DNA from 4 places in the Pseudomonas sp. GW823-FHT01D03 genome. Region 1 is predicted to be linked to each of the others. Evidence: predicted binding sites of a transcription regulator. Region 1 holds the regulator's gene; each other region holds the start of a gene.
What was found. The regulator sigma-54, encoded in region 1, starts transcription at its own class of promoters, with help from an activator protein. The targets are predictions, from matches to a motif close to ANTGGCATNNANNTTGCTNT.

Region 2: AC1RBR_RS09185 (CmpA/NrtA family ABC transporter substrate-binding protein) is a predicted target of sigma-54. The motif match lies at 1,866-1,885, and genes of this name have one in related genera.
Region 3: glnK (P-II family nitrogen regulator) is a predicted target of sigma-54. The motif match lies at 1,170-1,189, and genes of this name have one in related genera.
Region 4: flgB (flagellar basal body rod protein FlgB) is a predicted target of sigma-54. The motif match lies at 1,464-1,483, and genes of this name have one in related genera.

Annotation. Positions count from the first base shown of each region.
Region 1 is NZ_JBXAKK010000001.1:1,050,433-1,053,638, forward strand. It holds gene ptsN (PTS IIA-like nitrogen regulatory protein PtsN) at 1-357, opposite strand, end outside; gene hpf (ribosome hibernation-promoting factor, HPF/YfiA family) at 370-678, opposite strand; gene AC1RBR_RS04520 (RNA polymerase factor sigma-54) at 752-2,245, opposite strand; gene lptB (LPS export ABC transporter ATP-binding protein) at 2,433-3,158, opposite strand; gene lptA (lipopolysaccharide transport periplasmic protein LptA) at 3,158-3,206, opposite strand, start outside.
Region 2 is NZ_JBXAKK010000001.1:2,050,041-2,053,246, reverse strand. It holds gene rmf (ribosome modulation factor) at 275-490, shown strand; gene AC1RBR_RS09190 (quinone-dependent dihydroorotate dehydrogenase) at 758-1,777, opposite strand; gene AC1RBR_RS09185 (CmpA/NrtA family ABC transporter substrate-binding protein) at 2,000-3,206, shown strand, end outside.
Region 3 is NZ_JBXAKK010000001.1:5,895,596-5,898,801, reverse strand. It holds gene AC1RBR_RS26270 (accessory factor UbiK family protein) at 717-977, opposite strand; gene glnK (P-II family nitrogen regulator) at 1,391-1,729, shown strand; gene AC1RBR_RS26260 (ammonium transporter) at 1,766-3,103, shown strand.
Region 4 is NZ_JBXAKK010000001.1:4,538,607-4,541,812, reverse strand. It holds gene AC1RBR_RS20005 (chemotaxis protein CheV) at 1-359, shown strand, start outside; gene cheR (protein-glutamate O-methyltransferase CheR) at 406-1,233, shown strand; gene flgB (flagellar basal body rod protein FlgB) at 1,524-1,931, shown strand; gene flgC (flagellar basal body rod protein FlgC) at 1,935-2,378, shown strand; gene flgD (flagellar hook assembly protein FlgD) at 2,394-3,122, shown strand; gene flgE (flagellar hook protein FlgE) at 3,153-3,206, shown strand, end outside.

The DNA of each region.
Region 1 (3,206 bases):
GCGCAGTAATTCCAGGTGGGCATCGGTGGCCGCTTCCGGGACCAGCAGAACAAACAGCAGGTCGACCGGTGCGCCGTCGATGGCATCGAAATCGATGGGGGCATCAAGGTGCATGAGCGCGCTGATAGGCGATACGCAGCCTTTGAGACGACAGTGGGGAATGGCGATACCGTTGCCGAAACCGGTGGAACCGAGTTTCTCACGGGCTACCAGGCTCTCGAAAACATCCTGCATGGCCAGATCCGGCACTTCTTTATGGATGAGGTTGGCAATCTGTTCGAGGGCTTTCTTTTTACTGCCGCCCGGCACGTTCACCAGGGAACGGCCGGGGGTCAGGATACTTTCAAGTCGGATCATGGGTTGGGGGTGTTAACGACCGGTTGCGCCCTGAAGGAGGCTCTGGGTCTTTTCCTTATGCTTTTTGAGTTGGCGATCCAGCTTGTCGGTCAGTGAGTCGATCGCAGCGTACATGTCGGTATCTTCTGCGTTGGCGACCACTTCGCTGCCGGGTATATGCAAGGTGGCTTCGATTTTCTGCTTGAGCTTTTCGACACACATCGTGACCTGCACGTTGGTGATCTTGTCGAAATGGCGCTCCAATCGTTCGAGTTTCTCGTTGATGTAGGTGCGCAGAGGTTCGGTCACTTCCAGTTGGTGTCCACTGATGTTGACTTGCATACAGCTTCTCCTTCGTTGCCAGTGCATAAAGCGGCAGGCTGAAGAGCCTGCCACTGGAACGCTGTAACGTGGCTTACATCAACCGCTTGCGTTCGCTCGAAGGCGCGATCCCGAGGGATTCGCGGTACTTGGCGACGGTGCGGCGAGCCACCTGAATGCCTTGTGCCTCCAGTAAACCAGCGATCTTGCTGTCACTCAACGGCTTTTTCTGATTTTCCGCCGCAACCAGTTTTTTGATGATCGCGCGGATCGCCGTGGACGAGCATTCGCCGCCTTCGGAGGTGCTGACGTGGCTGGAGAAAAAGTATTTCAGTTCATAAATACCGCGCGGGGTATGCATGAATTTCTGCGTGGTGACCCGGGAAATCGTCGATTCGTGCATGCCGACCGCCTCGGCGATGTCATGCAGGACCAACGGCTTCATGGCTTCATCGCCGTATTCCAGGAAGCCGCGCTGATGCTCGACAATCTGGGTGGCCACTTTCATCAGGGTTTCGTTGCGGCTTTGCAGGCTTTTGATGAACCAGCGCGCCTCTTGGAGCTGATTGCGCATGAAGGTGTTGTCGGCACTGGTGTCGGCGCGACGGACGAAACCGGCGTACTGCGCGTTGACCCGCAGACGGGGCACCGACTCTTGGTTCAGCTCAACCAGCCAGCGCTCGTTGTCCTTGCGCACAATAACGTCGGGCACCACGTACTCGGCTTCGGTCGATTCGATCTGCGAGCCCGGGCGCGGATTGAGGCTCTGCACCAGTTCGATGACTTGGCGCAGTTCATCTTCCTTGAGCTTCATGCGCCGCATCAGCTGGCTGTAGTCGCGACTCCCCAGCAGATCAATGTAATCGCTGACCAGCCGTTTGGCTTCGTTGAGCCACGGGGTCTTGGCCGGGAGCTGACGCAGTTGCAGCAGCAGGCATTCGCCAAGGTTGCGCGCGCCGATGCCGGCGGGTTCAAACTGCTGGATGCGATGCAGAACGGCTTCGATCTCGTCCAGCTCGATGTCGAGCTCCGGATCAAAGGCGTCGAGAATTTCTTCGAGGGTTTCGTCGAGGTAGCCCTGATTGTTGATGCAATCGATCAGGGTCACGGCGATCAGGCGGTCGGTGTCGGACATCGGCGCCAGATTCAATTGCCACAGCAGATGGCTTTGCAGGCTTTCCCCGGCGGAGGTGCGGGTGGTGAAGTCCCACTCGTCGTCATCGCTGCTGGGCAGGCTGCTGGCGCTGGTCTGGTAGACATCTTCCCAGGCGGTATCAACGGGCAGTTCGTTAGGAATGCGCTCGTTCCATTCGCCATCTTCCAGGTTGTCCACCGTCGGGGCGGCTTCCTGATAGGACGGTTCCTGAATGTCGGTGTTGGGTTTTTGTTCGGCGTTGTCGGCCAAAGGATCGGTATTGTCGAAGTCGTCGCCTTCTTCCTGGCGTTCGAGCATCGGATTGGATTCCAGGGCCTCCTGGATTTCCTGTTGCAGGTCCAGGGTCGACAATTGGAGCAGGCGGATGGCCTGTTGCAGCTGCGGTGTCATCGTCAGCTGCTGGCCCATTCTCAAGACTAGCGATGGTTTCATGGCAGGGGCTTAACACCTTATTCGCCGGCGCGCATGCGCCATCCACTACAGGGCGCCGGAGCGCCAAACTTAAGCAAATTATATGCCTGAAACTGTCGTGTTTGCCTAGAGCGCTGTAACAATAAAAGCGTTTTAAATCCTGCTTGAATCGATACAGCGCCCGGGCGGCTCACCGGGCACTATTCGCTTAGAGGCGGAACTCGTGGCCCAGGTACACTTCCTTCACCAGATCGTTGGCGAGGATGGTCGCCGCATCGCCTTCCGCGATCAGTTGACCGTCGTTGACGATGTAGGCGGTCTCGCAGATATCCAGGGTCTCACGCACGTTGTGGTCGGTGATCAGGACACCGATGCCCTTGGCCTTGAGGTGGTGGATGATCTGCTTGATGTCGCCGACCGAGATCGGGTCGACACCGGCGAACGGTTCGTCGAGCAGGATGAATTTCGGTGCGGTCGCCAGGGCGCGGGCGATTTCCACCCGGCGGCGTTCACCACCGGACAGGCTCATGCCGAGGTTGTCGCGGATGTGGCTGATGTGGAACTCCTGCAACAGGCTTTCCAGTTCCTTGCGACGACCGGCCTTGTCGAGTTCCGCGCGGGTTTCGAGGATGGCCATGATGTTATCGGCCACCGACAGTTTGCGGAAAATCGACGCTTCCTGCGGCAGATAGCCGATACCGGCCTTGGCACGGCCGTGCATCGGCTGATGGCTGACGTCCAGATCATCGATCAGCACGCGACCCTGATCGGCCTGCACCAGGCCGACGATCATGTAGAAGCAGGTGGTCTTGCCCGCGCCGTTCGGGCCGAGCAGGCCAACGATCTGGCCGCTGTCGATCGACAGGCTGACGTCGCGCACAACCTGGCGGCTTTTATAGGCCTTGGCCAGGTGTTGAGCTTTCAGAGTTGCCATTACTGGGTTTTCTCGTCGGTTTTCTTCTTCGGCTGGATCACCATGTCG
Region 2 (3,206 bases), 1.0 Mb from region 1:
GCGGGGCCGATCATACCGGGGTTTGCAGAAAAAACGTTCATGAAACCGGTCGTTACTTATGGCTGTAGCACTATTTTCGTTACGTCCTTATGACAAAACGATCATTCCCTCGGTGTGACTCATTGGTTAGAACTGACCACAGGTTGACGTCGCAACGGCGTCAACACCTTGGCTCGCCACGCCGGCAGCGAGCCGCCCAACGGCAGAGTTTTTCTGCCAGACCTCGATTGAGGTCAACGCGACGAAAACAGTCAACAAGTGAGGGAAACACCCTATGAGAAGACTTAAGCGTGATCCGTTGGAAAGAGCATTTTTGCGCGGATATCAATATGGCGTTGGTGGCAAATCCCGCGAGCTTTGCCCATTTACTCTACCGTCGGTACGTCAAGCCTGGATCAACGGCTGGCGAGAAGGACGCGGCGACAACTGGGACGGTATGACCGGCACTGCGGGAATCCACAGACTCAACGAACTTCACGCCGTCGGCTGACACAGGGCACTTATTGCAACACGACAATCTGAATTTCTAGCGACTTACCATGCACGTCCTTCCCGGACGGCGGGCTACGGCCCAGGGGCTCCTTCGAGGAGCCCTTTTTTATGCCTGCAAATGCAATCCCCTGTGGCGAGGGAGCTTGCTCCCGCTCGGCTGCGCAGCAGTCGTAAATCCTGAATCCTCGCTATACCTGACAAACTTGGGGCTGCTTCGCAACCCAGCGGGAGCAAGCTCCCTCGCCACAAAAGCCCTCAGAAAACCTCAGCGCAGCGCGGCGATCGCGTCGACCGATTCACGAATCAACGCCGGGCCCTTATAGATGAAGCCCGAGTAAATCTGCACCAGACTCGCCCCCGCCGTGATCTTCTCGGCCGCATGCTTGCCTTCGGTGATGCCACCGGCCGCAATGATCGGCAACCGACCACCCAGCTCAGCCGCCAACACCTTCACGGTATGCGTGCTCTTGTCACGCACCGGAGCGCCGGACAGACCGCCCGCCTCGTCACCGTGCTCCATGCCTTCGACGCCGACGCGACTCAGGGTGGTGTTGGTGGCAATCACTGCGTCCATCCCGGTTTCGATCAGCGCCTGAGCCACCTGCGCCGTTTCTTCGTCGGTCATGTCCGGAGCGATCTTGATCGCCAGCGGTACGTGCTTGCCGTGACGCAGGGCCAGTTCGGCGCGGCGCGTGGCCAGATCCGCCAGCAACTGCTTGAGCGAATCACCGAACTGCAGACTGCGCAGGCCCGGGGTGTTCGGCGAGCTGACATTGACCGTGACATAGCTGGCGTGGGCATACACCTTGTCCAGGCAAATCAGATAGTCGTCCACCGCGCGCTCGACCGGGGTGTCGAAGTTCTTGCCGATGTTGATCCCCAGCACGCCCTTGTATTTGGCCGCCGCGACCCGCGCCAGCAGGTTATCCACACCGAGGTTGTTGAAGCCCATGCGATTGATGATCGCCTCGGCTTCCGGCAGACGGAAGATCCGTGGTTTCGGGTTGCCCGGCTGCGGACGCGGGGTCACGGTGCCGATTTCGACGAAACCGAAACCCAGTTGCGAGAAACCGTCGATGGCCGCGCCGTTCTTGTCCAGACCGGCCGCCAGACCCACCGGGTTCGGGAAGTCCAGGCCCATGACCGTCACCGGCACATTCGCCGGCTTCTTGCACAGCATGCCGTTGAGGCCCAAACGCCCACCCGCGCCGATCAGATCCAGCGACAGATCGTGGGAGGTTTCCGGGGAAAGTTTGAACAACAGCTGACGGGCCAGGGTGTACATGGGCGGCGATGACTCGGGCGGCGAAAAGAGGCGGCGATTATAGCCGGGCAACGTCCCCCGGCGCGAGGCACACAGGTAAATCAGCCTGACTGGCATATGCCTTGCACTTTCAGGGTATCAGCCCACAGGCCAATGGCGGCGTGCGGGCACGGACAATGGCGTCGTTCGGAGGTTTTGCCTTAGCAAAGCCTGGGACGGCGTTTTTTTTGAGGGTGGCTTTATATGAGTGATTCGTCCGTCGGGCCGCTGGCCTGGGTCAACGGCAGTGATGCTCCGGAAAAAAGCGTGATCAACCTCGGCTTCATGGCCCTGAGCGATTGCGCTTCGGTAGTCGTGGCCGCGACACAGGGCTTCGCCCAGCCCTACGGCCTGACGATCAACCTCAAGCGCCAGGCGTCCTGGGCGACCTTGCGCGACAAACTGGTCAGCGGTGAACTGGATGTCGCCCACAGCCTGTACGGGCTGATTTACGCGGTGCACCTGGGCATCGGTGGCGTGGCGCCGAGCGACATGGCGGTGCTGATGGGCCTGAACCAGAACGGCCAGAGCCTCAACCTGTCTCACGGTTTGCAGCAACTGGGCGTGACCAGTCCTGAAGCACTCGATCGGCAGGCGCACCAAACCCGCGCAAAACTGACCTTCGCCCAGACCTTTCCCACCGGCACCCATGCGATGTGGCTGTATTACTGGCTGGCGAGTCAGGGCATTCATCCATTGCAGGACGTTGACAGCGTAGTGGTACCGCCGCCGCAAATGGTCGCTCACCTGCAAGCCGGGCGCATCGATGGCTTCTGCGTCGGTGAGCCGTGGGCGGCCAGCGCCGTGCAACAGGATCTGGGGTTCACCCTCGCTACCAGCCAGAGCATCTGGCCTGACCACCCGGAAAAAGTCCTTGGCTGCACCCGCGCGTTCGTCGAGCAATACCCCAACACCGCACGGGCGCTGGTGATGGCGATCCTCGAGGCCAGCCGCTTCATCGAGCAAAACCCGGAAAACCGCCGCAGCACCGCGCAGTTGCTGAGCGCCCCGGAATACCTCGACGCCCCGCTGTCCTGCATCGAACCGCGTTTTCTCGGTGATTACGCCGATGGCCTTGGCAATCGCTGGCAGGACCCGCACGCCTTGCGCTTTCACGGCAACGGCGAGGTGAATCTGCCGTACCTGTCCGACGGCATGTGGTTCATGACCCAATTCCGCCGTTGGGGCCTGTTACGCGAGGATCCCGACTACCTCGCGGTGGCCCGCCAGGTTCAGCAACTGGACATTTACCGCGAAGCAGCCACCGCCGTCGGTGTCGCCGCGTGGGGCAAGGAGATGCGCAGCAGCCAGTTGCTCGATGGCAAAGTCTGGGACGGCAGCGATCCGGCTGGTTACGCCCGCAGCTTCAAGTTGCACGCCCTGAGCGACAGCGCCCCCCTTCTCGCCCGCC
Region 3 (3,206 bases), 4.8 Mb from region 1:
AAGGTTAGTTGGGGAAGGGCGATCAGGCGGGGGCGAACTTTCACTGGATGTTGCGGGAAAGTGGTCAACAAATTTCGAGGCGAAAAAAAACCGCCTTGAGGAGACGGTTTTCATTTTGCAGGCTTCGGTGAGGCCTAGGCCTGCGTATCCTTTGCGGACACACTCACGTGCGGTCAGATTATGCATGTTTGCTCATTGGCGCAAGTATCAGATGGGCTTGAAAGGGGGCAACGGTCCTGTTGCTAGCGCCTCCTAACGACTTGATACAAGTTGTTTAAATCGCTTTCTAAGGGCGGTCATAAAATCCGCAATGACGATGCCCACTCATGAAGTATTCGCGAAGTGTGGCCGGGAGCGTAAAGACTTCATGTTCCTCGACACGGTGTGAGACCCGTGCCGGTGCTGTATTCGGGGAACCCACACCCGGCCGCCTTAGCGGACATACTCACGTGTAGTCCCGAAGGTGTTCGTACGCCGGAAAGTGCATCGGAGGTTTGGCCCCACGCAAGAAGGGCCAAAGTATGTCTAAGTTTCTTAAACATATGTGGCGCCTCGTCAGAATCGCGTTATGGGCTTTTCGCCTGTACGAGTTTCTGCGAGACCGTTGGAAAATTCGTTGTAGAGGATTGATCTGACGGAAACCGCTCCTGCCTCGGGAGGAGCGGTTTAATTTCTTTTCGCAAACTTCAAGGCATCTTGGCTCAGGGTCTGCAGTCTTACTCGGCCGGCGGTGTCAGCTTCGCTTCCAGCTCTGCGACTTTCGCCTCAAGGCTTTCGAGGCGGGCGCGGGTACGCGCCAACACAACCATCTGGCTATCAAACTCTTCACGGCTGACCAGGTCGAGTTTGCTGAACGCACTCTGCAGCAGCATCTTGAACTGGCTTTCGATTTCGGCTTTCGGCAGCGGGGTGTCGCCGCTGAACAGGCGGGAGGCGGTGCCGCTCAGGGCGTCGAGGAAGTCTTTGGGCGCGAGCATGGGAAGTGTCCTGTAAACAATGGCCGGCAGTGTATCACGCAGTGTCTATAGTCAATCTCGCAGGCAGGGATGCACGCTTTTCGCGCAGGCGGACGGACGGCAGCGCACCGTTGTTGTGCGTAACCGTCCGGCGTTTTTCGGGCAAACGCCTGTGGCAGCGGCCAAGGGATTGAAATCAGTGGAATTTGGCGAGATGGCAAGCTTTCTGCTTAGTCGATAGTGACCCATGCACTGATGCAGTCGCTGTGACGAATGCAGTGCGGCAGGCGGAGCGGGGAGTTTCGTCGGCAGCGGTTAGCTGGCGTCAGTCGGGCAGGTAAGGCCGACGATGCGTTACAAAGCCAGGCACTGCGCTTAGACTTGAGTCGGGTTTGTTTTCCTGGGGCAAGTCCACCAATTCGGGAGAGAGTTTCATGAAGCTAGTCACTGCCATCATCAAGCCGTTCAAGTTGGACGACGTGCGCGAGTCGCTGTCCGAAATCGGCGTGCAGGGCATTACCGTTACTGAAGTCAAAGGCTTCGGCCGGCAGAAGGGTCACACCGAGCTGTATCGCGGCGCGGAATATGTGGTCGATTTTCTGCCCAAGGTGAAAATCGACGTGGCCATCGACGACAAGGATCTGGATCGGGTTATCGAGGCGATAACCAAGGCTGCCAACACCGGCAAGATCGGTGACGGCAAGATCTTCGTGGTCAATCTGGAACAGGCGATCCGCATCCGTACCGGCGAAACCGATACCGACGCGATTTAAGCCGCCACAAACCCCAACGCCCCAGGAGAAAACAATATGACTCTGCGTAAATTCGCAGGGCTAGGAGCCCTGTTGTCCATCGTAATGCCCGGCCTTGCAATGGCGGCAGACGAAGTGGCGGCCCCGGTCCTCAATTCCGGCGACACCGCCTGGATGCTCACCTCGACAGCCCTCGTGCTGTTCATGACCATCCCGGGCCTGGCGCTGTTTTACGGCGGCATGGTTCGCTCGAAAAACATTCTTTCCGTGATGATGCAGTGCTTCGCCATTACCGGTCTGATCAGCATCCTGTGGGTCATTTATGGCTACAGCATTGCGTTCGACACCACCGGCATGGAGCAGGGCGTCGTCAACTTCAACTCGTTCTTCGGCGGCATGGGCAAGGCATTCCTCGCCGGTGTCACGCCTTCGAGCCTGACCGGCCCTGCGGCGCTGTTCCCTGAGGCGGTGTTCATCACCTTCCAGATGACCTTCGCGATCATCACCCCGGCGCTGATCGTCGGTGCATTCGCCGAGCGGATGAAGTTCTCCGCGATGCTGATCTTCATGGGCATCTGGTTCACCCTCGTCTATGCACCGATCGCGCACATGGTCTGGTCCGGTAACGGCGGCCTGATGTGGGACTGGGGCGTACTCGACTTCGCGGGCGGCACCGTGGTGCACATCAACGCCGGTGTGGCCGGTCTGATTGCCTGCCTGGTATTGGGCAAGCGCAAAGGCTTCCCGACCACCCCGATGGCTCCGCACAACCTTGGTTACACCCTGATGGGCGCGGCGATGCTGTGGGTCGGCTGGTTCGGCTTCAACGCCGGTTCCGCTGCTGCGGCCAATGGCACCGCCGGTATGGCGATGCTGGTCACTCAGATTGCTACCGCTGCGGCTGCACTGGGCTGGATGTTTGCCGAGTGGATCACCCACGGCAAGCCAAGTGCACTGGGCATCGCCTCGGGTGTGGTAGCCGGTCTGGTGGCAATCACCCCGGCTGCTGGCACCGTGGGCCCGATGGGCGCACTGGTGATCGGTCTGGCAGCGGGCGTGGTGTGCTTCTTCTGCGCCACCACCCTGAAACGCAAACTCGGTTATGACGACTCTCTGGACGCATTCGGCGTACACGGTATCGGCGGTATCCTCGGTGCGATCCTCACCGGTGTGTTCGCTGCACCTTCGCTGGGTGGCTTCGGCACCGTCACCGACATCGCCGCTCAAGTATGGATTCAGTGCAAAGGCGTCGGCTTCACGGTGATCTACACCGCGATCGTCACCTTCATCATCCTCAAGGTCCTGGACGCCGTGATGGGTCTGCGCGTGACCGAGGAAGAAGAGTCGGTGGGTCTGGATCTGGCACAACACAACGAACGCGGCTACAACCTGTAAGTACGCGCATTAAAAACTTGCCCGGTTCGCCGGGCATTTTTTTGTCTGGAATTTGTCATTGAAAGGAAGGCTGAAAGGATTTTTCGTACGGCTTTGGTCGTGT
Region 4 (3,206 bases), 3.5 Mb from region 1:
AGCAGGTCACGCGTTGCCTGCAGACGATCGGGGTCGAAGTGGTGGCGCTGAACGACGGCAAGCAGGCGCTGGATTACCTGCGCAAGCTGGTCGAAGAGGGCAAGAAGCCGGAAGAAGAGTTCCTGATGATGATTTCCGACATCGAGATGCCGGAGATGGACGGGTACACCCTGACGGCGGAGATCCGCAGCGACCCGCGCATGCAAAAGCTTCATATCATCCTGCATACTTCGTTGTCGGGGGTATTCAATCAGGCGATGGTCAAGAAAGTCGGTGCCGATGACTTCCTGGCCAAATTCCGTCCTGATGACCTGGCATCCCGGGTAGTCGACCGGATCAAAGCAGCAGATATCAGCTAGGGGCCTTTTGTCCCTGGCGGTCAACACGATTTAAGAGGCGGCATCATTGTCTACGGGTAATTTGGATTTCGAACAATTCCGGGTCTTCCTGGAAAAAGCCTGTGGCATTTTGCTCGGTGAAAACAAGCAGTACCTGGTCTCGAGCCGTCTCAACAAACTGATGGAGCAGCAAGGCATCAAGTCCCTGGGTGAGCTGGTACAGCGCATCCAGACCCAGCCGCGCAGCGGTTTGCGCGAGCAGGTGGTCGATGCCATGACGACCAACGAAACCCTTTGGTTTCGGGACACCTATCCGTTTGAAGTCTTGAAGAACAAGGTGCTGCCCGAGGCGATCAAGGCCAGTCCCAACCAGCGTCTGCGGATCTGGTCGGCGGCGTGCTCGTCGGGTCAGGAACCGTATTCGCTGTCGATGTCGATCGATGAGTTCGAGCGCAGCAACCTCGGTCAGTTGAAGATGGGCGTGCAGATTGTTGCCACGGACTTGTCCGGCAGCATGCTGACCAACTGCAAGACCGGCGAGTACGACAGCCTGGCGATCGGCCGCGGTTTGTCCGCCGATCGTCTGCAGCGCTACTTCGATCCGAAAGGGCCGGGGCGTTGGGTGATCAAGGCGCCGATCAAGAACCGGGTGGAATTCCGTTCGTTCAACCTGCTCGACAGTTACGCGAGTCTGGGCAAGTTCGACATCGTGTTCTGCCGCAACGTGCTGATCTACTTCTCCGCCGAGGTGAAGAAAGACATCCTGTTGCGCATTCACAGCACGCTGAAGCCGGGTGGGTACCTGTTCCTTGGCGCGTCCGAAGCGCTGAACGGTTTGCCGGATCATTACCAGATGGTCCAGTGCAGCCCGGGGATCATTTACCAGGCGAAGTGATTGCATCGGCAATACGAAAAAACGGCAGGCCCGCAAAGGCCTGCCGTTTTTTTGTGCCTGAATTATCTCCCTCACACACCACAAATCCCCTGTGGGAGCGGGCTTGTCCGGTGTCGGTGGGAGGGGGCAAGCGGCAGAAAAGCGGCATCTGGCGGAAACCGTTTGCCGCTTTTCTGGCATTGCCGCTTTGCCGACTCCTCGCAAAGCCCCGGTTTACGGGGGTTGTTCTGTTTGGCACGGCGCTTGCTAAAGCTCAGTTACGAAAAACCGGTCACCCGAAGGTTCCCGACATGAGCATCAGCTTCGATAAAGCGCTCGGCATTCACGAAAAGGCATTGGGCTTCCGCGCCCAGCGTGCCGAAGTGTTGGCCAACAACATCGCCAACGCCGATACCCCGAACTACAAGGCTCGGGATCTGGACTTCTCCAAAGTGCTTGAAGCACAGACCCAGAAGAACGCCAACGGCACCATCGCCCTGAACATGACCAACAGCCGTCACATCGAAGCTGAAGGCCTGGGCAATGGCGACGAGTCGCTGATGTATCGCACGCCGATGCAGCCTTCGATCGACCAGAACACCGTGGACGCTCAGCTTGAGCAGTCGAACTACGCGGAAAACGCGGTCGGCTTCCAGGCCAGCTTCACCCTGCTCAACAGCAAATTCAAAGGGCTGGTGTCAGCCCTGCGCGGAGAGTAATCCATGTCCCTGTCCAGCGTTTTCAACATTGCCGGCAGCGGCATGAGCGCACAAACCACGCGTCTGAACACCGTGGCTTCGAACATCGCCAACGCCGAAACAGTCTCGTCGAGCATCGACCAGACCTACCGCGCCCGTCACCCGGTGTTCGCCACCATGTTCCAGGGCGGCCAGAACACTGGCAGCAACTCGCTGTTCCAGAGCCAGGACGCCGCAGGGCAGGGCGTGCAGGTACTCGGCGTGGTCGAAGACCAGAGCAACCTCGAAGCGCGTTACGAGCCGAACCATCCGGCCGCTGACGCCAAAGGCTACGTCTACTACCCGAACGTCAACGTGGTGGAAGAAATGGCTGACATGATTTCCGCGAGCCGTTCGTTCCAGACCAACGCCGAAATGATGAACACCGCCAAAACCATGATGCAGAAGGTACTGACCCTCGGTCAGTGATAAGGGGCGACTGCCATGAGTGTTTCCGATACCACCAGCAGCCTGAGCATGAATGACATCCTGGCGAACTCCTCGAAGAAAACGAGCAGTTCGACCACCGGCGGCATTGCTTCGGCCACCAACAGCACCACCGGCGGCCAGGCACTGGGCAAGGATGCGTTTCTGCAACTGCTGGTCACCCAGCTGAAAAACCAGAACCCGCTCGATCCGCAGGACAACAGTGCCTTCGTAGCACAGTTGGCGCAGTTCAGCAGCCTTGAGGGCATCACCACCCTCAACAGCACCGTCAGTTCGCTGGCCGGCAACTATAGCTCCTCGCAAGCCCTGCAGGCGTCGTCGCTGGTTGGCCGCAACGTGATCGTGCAGACCAACACCGTGCAATTGGACGACCCGAGCAAAGGCATGACCGGTTCGGTCACCGTGCCGTCGTCGATTGCCGGTGGCACCGTCAGCATTACCGACAGCAGCGGCACGGTGGTTCGCACCATCGATCTGGGCAGTCGCGCCGCAGGCAGCGCAAGCTTCACCTGGGACGGCAAGGACAAGGACGGCAATCTGGTCAAGACCGGTACCTATACCGTCAAAGCCAACGCCTCGATCAATGGCACCGCGACCGACCTGGCGACCTACCTGCCAGCCACGGTCAACAGCGTGACCATCAGCCAGACCGGTGGCGAGCTGATGCTCAACCTGTCCGGCAAGGGCACCGTCGCCCTGTCCAAAGTACAAACCATTGGTATATAGAGCCGACTAACCGGCACAAAGGAGTGGAATATGTCTTTCAATATCGGCCTTAGCGGTCTCTATGCAGCCAACAAACAACTGGAC